DNA from 2 places in the Massilia haematophila genome. Region 2 is predicted to be linked to the other one. Evidence: predicted binding sites of a transcription regulator. Region 2 holds the regulator's gene; the other holds the start of a gene.

What was found. The regulator sigma-54, encoded in region 2, starts transcription at its own class of promoters, with help from an activator protein. The targets are predictions, from matches to a motif close to TGGCANGNAANCTGCTTT.
Region 1: the regulator sigma-54 is predicted to act here: its motif matches at 2,524-2,541, upstream of ACFOPH_RS12895 (PEP-CTERM sorting domain-containing protein).

What each region holds. Positions count from the first base shown of each region.
Region 1 covers NZ_JBHRVV010000001.1:2,897,560-2,902,521, reverse strand. The annotation lists gene ACFOPH_RS12910 (TetR family transcriptional regulator) at 1-152, shown strand, start outside; gene tal (transaldolase) at 227-1,156, opposite strand; gene ACFOPH_RS12900 (GAF domain-containing protein) at 1,278-1,775, opposite strand; gene ACFOPH_RS12895 (PEP-CTERM sorting domain-containing protein) at 1,891-2,493, opposite strand; gene ACFOPH_RS12890 (hybrid sensor histidine kinase/response regulator) at 2,648-4,828, opposite strand; gene ACFOPH_RS12885 (ASCH domain-containing protein) at 4,915-4,962, opposite strand, start outside.
Region 2 covers NZ_JBHRVV010000001.1:4,768,943-4,773,904, forward strand. The annotation lists gene ACFOPH_RS21130 (KdsC family phosphatase) at 1-243, shown strand, start outside; gene lptC (LPS export ABC transporter periplasmic protein LptC) at 250-846, shown strand; gene lptA (lipopolysaccharide transport periplasmic protein LptA) at 877-1,440, shown strand; gene lptB (LPS export ABC transporter ATP-binding protein) at 1,443-2,201, shown strand; gene ACFOPH_RS21150 (RNA polymerase factor sigma-54) at 2,245-3,726, shown strand; gene hpf (ribosome hibernation-promoting factor, HPF/YfiA family) at 3,792-4,145, shown strand; gene ACFOPH_RS21160 (enoyl-CoA hydratase/isomerase family protein) at 4,286-4,962, shown strand, end outside.

The sequences.
Region 1 (4,962 bases), 1.9 Mb from region 2:
ATGCGCGCGTGCAGGCACTCGGCCTGTGGTCGATGATGGATGGGTTGATCCGCAACTGGATGTTCGAACCCGGCTCCTTCAGCCTGCTCGAGACCGGCGGACAGGTGTTCGATACCCTGCTCGACGGTATTCGCGCCAAGCAAACGGAATAAAGAGCGCGGAATAAAGAGCGCGGAATAAAAAAGGCGCGGACCAGCCGCGCCTTTTTTCTGCCATGAACTGCCGATCAGCGCAGTTCTTCGATCATCTTCTTCAGCTTGGCCGAATCGGCCACGAAGGCGCGGATGCCTTCGGCCAGCTTCTCGGTCGCCATCGCATCTTCGTTGAGCATGAAGCGGAAGTTCTTCTCGTCGACGGCGATCTTTTCGATGGCCACATCGGCGTCCGCCACCAGCTTGCGCTCGACCGGCGCGTCGGTGTCGGCCAGCTTCTGCAGCAGGTCCGGCGAAATGGTCAGCAGGTCGCAGCCTGCCAGTTCCAGGATCTGCGAGGTGTTGCGGAAGCTCGCGCCCATGACTTCGGTGTCGTAGCCGAATTTGCGGTAGTACTGGTAGATGCGCTTGACCGACTGCACGCCCGGATCGTCCGCGCCTTGATAGTCGGTGCCGGTCGACTTCTTGTACCAGTCGTAGATGCGGCCCACGAAAGGCGAGATCAGCTTGACGCCCGCTTCGGCGCAGGCCACGGCCTGGCACAGCGAGAACAGCAGGGTCAGGTTGCAGTGGATGCCGTCCTTTTCCAGGATCTCGGCGGCGCGGATGCCTTCCCAGGTCGAGGCGATCTTGATCAGCACGCGCTCGCGCGAGACGCCGGCCTTTTCGTACAGGGCGATCAGTTCGCGGCCCTTGGCGACCGTGGCTTCGGTGTCGAACGACAGGGCGGCATCGATCTCGGTCGAGACGCGGCCCGGGACGTACTTCAGGATCTCGACGCCGAAGGCGATCAGGAGATTGTCGACGATCGCCTCGACCGATGCGCCGTTGGCGCCGGCGACGGCCTGTTCCAGCAGCGGACGGTATTCCGGCTTCTGCACGGCCTTCAGGATCAGCGAAGGATTGGTGGTCGCATCCTGCGGCGCGTAGGCCTTGATCGACTGGAAGTCGCCGGTGTCGGCGACCACGGTGGTGTATTGCTTCAGTTGGTCGAGCTGGTTCATATAATTTGCCTATTTAATAATGCTACCGAATAATATTTGCATGCTGCTTGTAGGGTGGACACCTGTGCCCACGCGGTACGGCGCTGGTTCGGTCGAAACGTCCAACCGCGCAGCGCCGACATCAGCAGTCGGTCGCTTCCAGGAACGCCGCGACCATCGCTTCCAGCCCCGCGCGGTCCTCATCCGAGAAGCGGTCCAGCTGCGGGCTGTCGATGTCGAACACGCCGACCAGCTTGTCGTTCTTGACCAGCGGGATCACGATTTCCGAGTTCGAGGCCGAGTCGCAGGCGATGTGGCCCGGGAAGGCGTGCACGTCCGGCACGACGATGGTCTTGCGTTCGACGGCGGTGGCGCCGCAGACGCCGCGCCCGAAGGGAATGCGTGCGCAAGCCGGCTTGCCCTGGAAGGGGCCGACCAGCAGGTCCTGGCCTTCGCCCTTTTTAGCGGGGACGGTGAGGTAGAAACCGGCCCAGTTCAGGTCGGCGATGGTGTCGTAGACGAGCGCGGAGAACTGCGAGGCGTTCGCGATCAGGTCGCGCTCGCCTTCGAGGACGCTGGTGACCTGGCGTACCAGCAGGTCGTAGTCGGGACGGGTGCTGCGTTCTGGGTTGATGTGCATGGCGCTGTCGATCAGGCTGGACGAAAAGCACTATTCTACAGCCAGCACGCGCGGCCGGCAGGCGGCGAATCGGAGCGATCAGGATGGGCCCGATCCCGCCTGCCGCCTGCCGGGCTTACCGGACAGTCTTGCGCCGCAGGCGGGCTGCCGCCAGCAGGCCGGCGCCGAACAGGGCCAGCGTCGCCGGTTCGGGGACCTCGGCCGGAAGCTCTGCACCCTCGCGCGCGAGGTAGCCGGTGGCGCCGGCGCACGGTTCGGGGCGGTGCCAGGGGCAACCGGCCTCGATCATTTCGTAGTCGCTGTTGGCGTCGACAATGGTAAATGTCCGGCCGACCGACTCCATGTAGAGGTGGCTCTCGCTGTCGTTGAGGTAGATCGAACCGCTCAGGAAACCGTCCGCCCCGAAGCTGAGCTGCAGGTCGATGTAGCCCAGCTGGCTTTCGAAGCCGCCATCCTGCAGCGACCATTGCACGCCGTAGGGACCGGGGAAGGTGTAGCGCAGGTTCAGCAGGCCGGGCGGCGGAAGATCGTCGTTGAAGTGCTCGAAATAATAGTTCAGCGTGCCGGCCTGGACCGTGGCTTCGTCGAACTCGAGTTCGAGGGTGATGCCATACGGCGTTTCGTCGTTCGTCGCCTGCCATTGGTAGATGACGCCCGCCTGGCTGCACAGCGGCAGCAGGGACAGCGCGGCGGCTGCAAGGTAAGACAGAATTTTCATGACCCCTCCTTGGTTTTGGTGCTGTCATCCATAGCAAGGAGCGGGCCAGACGCTCAATTGCTCGCCAAGTGCTTGAATACGCTCGCTTTCCGGCCGACTTGTGTCATGCGGCCCGCGATCCTGTAAAGATTTTCGACGGGCGCCGGGCTGGCGCTTACCCTGCCGATGCCGCCGGTTCCGGCGCCGCCTGTCCGTTGACCGCACGCCGCAGCTCGTCGAGCGTGGCCGGTTTGGTCAGGTGCAGGTCGAAACCGGCGTCGAGGGCGCGGCCGATGTCGTCCTGCTGGCCGTAGCCCGTCAGTGCCACCAGGCGCGGCGCCAGGCTCAGGCGCCGCAGCGCGCCCGCCAGGGCGTAGCCGTCCATGTCCGGCAGGCCGATATCGAGGAACGCCACCGAGGGCGCGCAGCGCGCCGCGACGGCCAGCGCCTCGGCCCCGCTGTGGGCCACGCAGACCTCGTGCCCGAGCTGGGCCAGGATCGCCGCCGTGGCGGTGGCGGCGTCGAGGTTGTCGTCGACCAGCAGCACGCGCTCGGGCGCCGCATCATGGGCGCCAAGCCGCGTGGCGGAAGGCGCCGGCGCCGGCGCCAGCGGCAACTCGACCACGAAGCGGCTGCCGCGGCCGGGACCGTCGCTGTGGGCGCGGATCCGCCCGCCGTGCAGCGCGACGATCTTGTGGACGATCGCCAGGCCCAGGCCGAGCCCGCCGGTGCTGCGCGCAAGCTGCTGCTGCGCCTGGTAGAAGGGTTCGAACACGCGCGCCAGCAGCTCGGGCGGCATGCCGATGCCGCTGTCGGCCACTTCCAGCCGCGCCCAGCCGTCGCACTCGCTCAAGCCGACCCGCGCCTTGCCCTTGCCGAAGCGCTCGGCATTCGACAGCAGGTTGTTCAGGACCTGGGCCAGCCGGCTTTCGTCGCCGTGGACCCACAGCGCGGCGGGCGCCGCCAGCTCCACGATCATTCCGGGGCGGCTGGCGGCGCCGTGGCGCACCAGCTCGGCCAGGTTCAGCGGCCGCGGATCGAGCCCCATCTTGCCGGTCGCGATGCGCGACACGTCGAGCAGGTCGTCGACCAGCCGCTTCATGTGCTGGACCTGGCGCCGCATGATGCCGCGTTCGCGCTCGCTTGCCCGGTCGCCGCGCAGGTCCATCAGGTCGAGCGAGGCGACGATCGGGCTGAGCGGATTGCGCAGTTCGTGGCCGAGCATCGCGAGGAATTCGTCCTTCACCTGGCCGGACTGGCGGCTTGCCTCGAGCGCCTGCTCGAGCGAGGCGAGCAGGCGCGAACGCTCCTGTTCGTGGGCGGCGCGCTGCCTCGCCGCGGTCTCGATGGCCTCGCCCATCAGGCGGAATTCCTTGACCCGCGAGGGCGCCACCGTCGCCTGCTCGCCGGTGCCGAGCGCGGCGGTTGCCGCCTGCAGCGTGCGGAAGGTCCTGGCGATGCGCGCCGACAGCAGCCAGGCAATGCCGATGCTTGCCAGCAGGGACAGCGCCAGGCCCCAGCCATAGAGGGCAATGCCCTCGAGCGTCGCACTTCCGACCGTCGTCGTCGGCACGCTGAGCGCGACGCTCCAGCCGTAGCGCGACAGGCGGGTATAAGCGGTGGTGACCGCTTCGCCCTCGAGCGTGGTGGTGGCGCCGATGCCTTCCGGCGCGCGGCTGCGGATCAGCCTGGCCAGCGAGGCGCTGGGCGGGGTGGCGACGGTCTGTTCGTGACGCGACGAGCGGGCGACGATCGCGCCGGAAGCATCGATAATCGCGATCACCGATCCGGCCGGCGCCCGCTGGCGCTCGATCACGCGCAGGATGCGGTCTGGCTGGAGCGCGCCGGTCAGCGCATACAGCCGGCCGGCGTGGTCGCGCACGGGCACGCGGACCGGGAAGGCCGGCCGCCCGCGCGGCCCGCGCGCCACCTGTCCGACCAGCGGTTTTTGCACGGCGAGCAGTCGCTGCAGGCTGTCCGGATCGGCGATGCGTCCGCCGGCGGCGCCGAAAGGGCTGGTGGTGCGGAACAGGATCTTGCCCTCGGCGTCGGTGAGGATCACGGTCAACCATTCGGGATGGGCAGCGGCCTGCCGGGCCGCGATGTAGTAGAAGCCGCGGATGTCGCCGGCGCCGATGGCCGGCGCCTGGGCCAGGTTGGCCAGGGTCGAGACCGCGCCGTCGAGTTCCGCGTCGACGGCGCTGGAGAGGGCGCGCGCCAGGTCGAGCATCGCGCGCTCCTGCTCGCGCTGCTGGTACTGGCCGGCGGCATGCAGCGACCACAGCCCGAGCAGGGCGAGCGGCAGCAGCCCGATCGCGCTGAGGAGGATGAGCAGCCGGCGCAGCGAAATGGTCATACCGGATGGCGACGGCATAGCTTAACCCTGGGTAAAAAAACATTATACGGCGAAACGCCGGGCTTGTTTTCCCGTCAAGGGGGGCTTCAGCTGGCGGGCGCCACTTCCAGCAGTTCGAAATGCAAGGTCACGAA
Region 2 (4,962 bases):
CTGGCGCAGACCGGCGTGACGGCCGAGGAGTGCGGCTACATCGGCGACGACGTGATCGACCTGCCCTTGCTGACCAGGGTCGGCTTCGCCGTCACCGTGCCCACTGGCCACCCGGACGTGCAGTACCGCGCCCATTACGTGACCAAGGCGCCGGGCGGGCGCGGCGCCGTGCGCGAAGTGTGCGACATGGTGATGCGCGCCCAGGGCACCTACGAACAGGCGCTGGCGCCGTACTTCGGGTAACGAGCCATGGCGACCCTCGTCAACCGCCGGACCTCGCACCGCTGGAAGCTGCTGGCGCTGATGCTCACGGCCGTGTTCTTCGCTTTCGGCAGCTTCTGGCTGCTGCAGGCCCTGCAATCGGAAGACGCGGACAATCTCGGCAATGCCGGGAACGAGCCCGACTACATCGTCGAGAATTTCAGCGTGGTGCGCATGACCGAGAGCGGCCAGCCGCGCTACCTGCTGTCGGGCGAGCGCCTGGCCCATCATCCGCTGAACGATGTCTCGGAGGTGAGCAAGCCGGTGGTCGAGAGCATGGCGCCGGGGCGTCCGCGCATGACCATGCACGCCGACCGCGCCCAGATCCACCACCAGGAAAACCGGATCGAGCTGATCGACAACGTCGACATCGTGCGCCCGGCCACGCCGGCATCGGAAGGGATGCGCGCGCGCACCAGTGCGCTGACCGTGCTGGCCGACGAGGAGATCGTCAAGACCGACCGTCCGGTGCGGATGGAGCTCGGCGCGTCGACCGTGAACAGCGTCGGCCTGGTGGCCGAGAACCCGACCCAGAAGCTGCAACTCGGCCGCGGCCAGATCGTCTATCCGCCGCGCCAGCGCTGACCTACACAACACAAGGAACGAGCACCCAACATGAAAAAAATCCTCGCTGCCGCCGTCCTCACGCTGCTGTCGCTGTCCGCTTCGGCCGAACGCGCCGACTCGCTCAAGCAGGCTGTCGTCAACTTCGATTCGCTCGACATCGACGAGGTGACCCAGACCCGCATCCTGACCGGTAACGTGGTCCTCACGCGCGGCACGCTCACCATGAAGTCGGACCGCGCGCTGGTCAAGGAAACGCCGGAAGGCTACATGAGCGTCACCCTGACCTCGGGCCCCGGACGCGTCGCGACCTTCCGCCAGAAGCGCGACGGCGCCGGCGACATGTGGGTCGAGGGCCAGGCCGAGCGCATCGAGTACGACGAGCGCCAGGAACTGGTGAAGCTGTTCTCGAAAGCCGTCGTCAAGGAACTGGAAAACGGCCGCCTGACCAATGAACTGAACGGCGCCTACATCTCCTACGACAACCGCCGCGAAGTGGCCGCCGTGCGCAACGACGCGAGCGGCGAAAGCAAGGTCGGCGGCGGCCGCGGCACCCTGATCATCGCGCCGCGCCGCACCGGACCGGCGCCAGCGGCAGCACCCGCAGGAAAGTAAACATGAAAGATGCAAGCACGAGCAGCACCCTGGTGGTCCGGGGGCTGCAGAAAAGTTACGGCAAGCGCCTGGTGGTGCGCGACGTGTCGCTGGAAGTGGGCTGCGGCGAAGTCGTCGGCCTGCTCGGCCCGAACGGCGCCGGCAAGACCACGTCCTTCTACATGATCGTCGGCCTGGTGCCGTCGGACGCCGGGTCGATCGAGATCAACGGCACCGACATCTCCAGCCTGCCGATCCACCGGCGCGCGGTGCTGGGCCTGTCCTACCTGCCGCAGGAAGCTTCGGTGTTCCGCAAGCTCACCGTCGAGGACAACATCCGCGCCGTGCTGGAGCTGCAGCGCAACGACGACGGCAAGCCGCTCTCGAAGGACGCGATCAACGAGCGCCTCGATTCGCTGCTGGCCGAACTCCAGATCGAGAAGCTGCGCGAGAACCCGGCGCTGTCGCTGTCGGGCGGCGAGCGCCGCCGCGTCGAGATCGCGCGCGCGCTGGCCACCAATCCGCGCTTCGTGCTGCTCGACGAACCCTTCGCCGGGGTCGACCCGATCGCGGTGATCGAGATCCAGCGCATCGTGCGCTTCCTGAAGGAGCGCGGCATCGGCGTCCTGATCACCGACCACAACGTACGCGAGACGCTCGGCATCTGCGACCGCGCCTACATCATCAACCAGGGCGCCGTGCTGGCCTCGGGCCGCCCTGACGACATCATCGCCGACGAATCGGTGCGCCGCGTCTACCTGGGCGAGCACTTCCGCATGTAGCAATCGTAGCAATCACGAAGCGACAACCTGGCAGCAACAAGCGATGAAACAATCCCTGCAACTCCGGACTTCGCAGCACCTGGCGCTCACCCCGCAGCTTCAGCAATCGATCCGCCTGCTGCAGTTGTCGACGCTGGAACTGCACCAGGAAATCGAACAGATCCTGTCCGACAATCCCTTGCTCGAACGGCTCGACGATCCGCTCGACCACTCGGTGCGCCTGCTCGCCGACGGCGCCATCAACAGTGCGCCCGGCAGCGGCGAGGCGCCGGCCGCGCCCGGCGCGGAAGAGGGGGCCGCGAACGGCGAAGCGGTGGACGGTTTCGACGCCGCGGGCGCCGATGGCGAGCGCGATGCCGACCGCGGCGATGGCGACTGGGGCGAACCCGGACGTGGCGCCGGCAACGGCGAGGACGAGGATGGCCGCCCGCAGCTGGAAGCGGCCGGCGTCACGCTGCGCGAGCACCTGTCGGAACAGGTGCGGGTGACGGGACTGGGCATGCGCGACCGCGCGCTGGCCGAACTGGTGATCGACGCCATCGACGACAACGGCTACCTGGAAGAGCAGTTGGATGAGATCCACGCGCGCCTGCCCGAGGAGCTCGAGGTCGAGATGGACGAGCTGCGCTGCGCGCTGGCGCTGGTGCAAAGCCTCGATCCGGTGGGCGTGGGTGCGCGCAGCGCCGCCGAATGCCTGGCGCTGCAGATCCGCGCCATGCCTGGCGTGCCGCTGGTGACGCGGCGCATGGCCCTCAAGATCGTCGAGGGATATCTCACCTGGTTCGCGCAGCGCGAATTCAACAAACTGAAAAAGGCGCTCGACTGCGACGACGAAGACCTGCGCGAAGCCCAGGCTGTGATCCGCCAGTGCAATCCGCATCCCGGCGCGGCCTTCGCCTCGAGCACCTCGGACTACGTGGTTCCGGACGTAATTGTCCGGAAAACGAAGAACGGCTGGGGCGTGATGCTGAACCAGGACGTGATGCCGCGCCTGCGCGTGAACAACATGTACGCGGCCCTGCTCAAGCAGGGCAAGGGCGAAAGCCAGATGAGCGCGCAGCTGCAGGAAGCGAAGTGGCTGATCAAGAACATGCGCCAGCGCTTCGACACGATCCTGCGTGTATCGCAGGCAATCGTTGAGCGTCAGCGGAACTTTTTCAGCCATGGCGCGGTTGCCATGCGGCCCCTTGTGCTTCGTGAGATAGCTGATACACTAGGACTACACGAGAGCACAATTTCTCGTGTCACAACTCAGAAATTCATGCTGACCCCGCACGGCATGTTTGAGTTGAAGTATTTCTTCGGAAGCCACGTCGCCACCGAAGCGGGGGGCGAAGCGTCTTCGACGGCGATCCGGGCTCTCATCGCGCAACTGACAGGAGCAGAAGACCCCAAGAACCCATTATCCGATAGCAAGATCGCGGAAATGCTCGGTGAACAAGGAATGGTCATCGCACGCCGCACGGTTGCCAAGTACCGTGAAGCACTGAAAATTCCTCCCGTTAGTCTCCGCAAATCCTTGTAACGGCGGCACCCTCGCGCTTCCTTGTGGCGCGGCGCGGCAGCCGCCACATCTTCAAAGGAGTGTGTATGAATCTCACCATCAGCGGTCACCACCTCGACGTAACCCCCGCCATCCGTGAATACGTACAGAACAAGCTCGAACGCATTACCCGCCATTTCGATCAAGTGATCGACTCCCACGTGATCCTCGCGATCGACAATCTCACCGAAAAAGACAAAAGGCAGAAAGCCGAGATTAATGTGCGCATGTCCGGCAAGACCGTGCACGTGGAAAGCGTTGCGCAAGACCTGTACGCGGCGATCGACCTGTTGATGGACAGGCTGGATCGGCAGGTGATGAAATACAAAACCATCCTGCAGAATCATAGTCACGAGGCGCTCAAGCGCCGCCCTGAAGGCGGAGAGGCAGCCGTCGCCTGACAGGCCGGCAAGCACCGTCTGAACGAGGGCGCCCATGGCGCCCTTTTCATTTCCGGCATGTTCATTTCTTGCCGCGCCGTCAATACCCCAGTTGTCTCGTCCTTCGGTAGAATGCGTGTTTTTTCTACCACGGACCGACCATGACCGACTTCGTCCTGACCCGCGTTGCCAACGGCACCGGCACGATCACCCTCGACCGTCCGAAAGCATTGAACTCGTTATCGCTCGACATGGTGCGGCGCCTGACCGAGGTGCTGCTGGCCTGGCGCGACGACAGCAGGGTCGACGCGGTCGTGATCACCAGCAGCAGCGAAAAAGCCCTGTGCGCGGGCGGCGACATCCGCTTCTTCCACGAAGCCGGCCACGCCACGCCGATGGGCGGTAGCGCGCTGCTCGAGGATTTCTTCACCGAAGAATACGCCCTGAATCACCTGATTCACTTCTATCCGAAGCCTTATATCTCGGTCATGGACGGCGTCGTGATGGGCGGCGGCATGGGCATCGCCCAGGGCGGCCCGGACACCGGACTGCGCATCGTGACCGACCGCACCAAGATGGCCATGCCGGAAGTGAACATCGGCCTGTTCCCGGACGTCGGCGGCAGCCATTTCCTGTCGCATGCGCCTGGCCAGCTGGGCAACTACCTCGGTCTCACCGGCCTGACCATCGGCGCTGCGGATGCCTTGTATGTCGGCCTGGCGGACGTGCACGTCCCCGGCGCTCAGCTGGGCGCGTTGACGGCCTTGATCGCGTCGACGCCCGGCGCGCAACTGGTCGACGCAATCCGTGGATTCGCGGCCGGCTTCGCGAGTGAAGT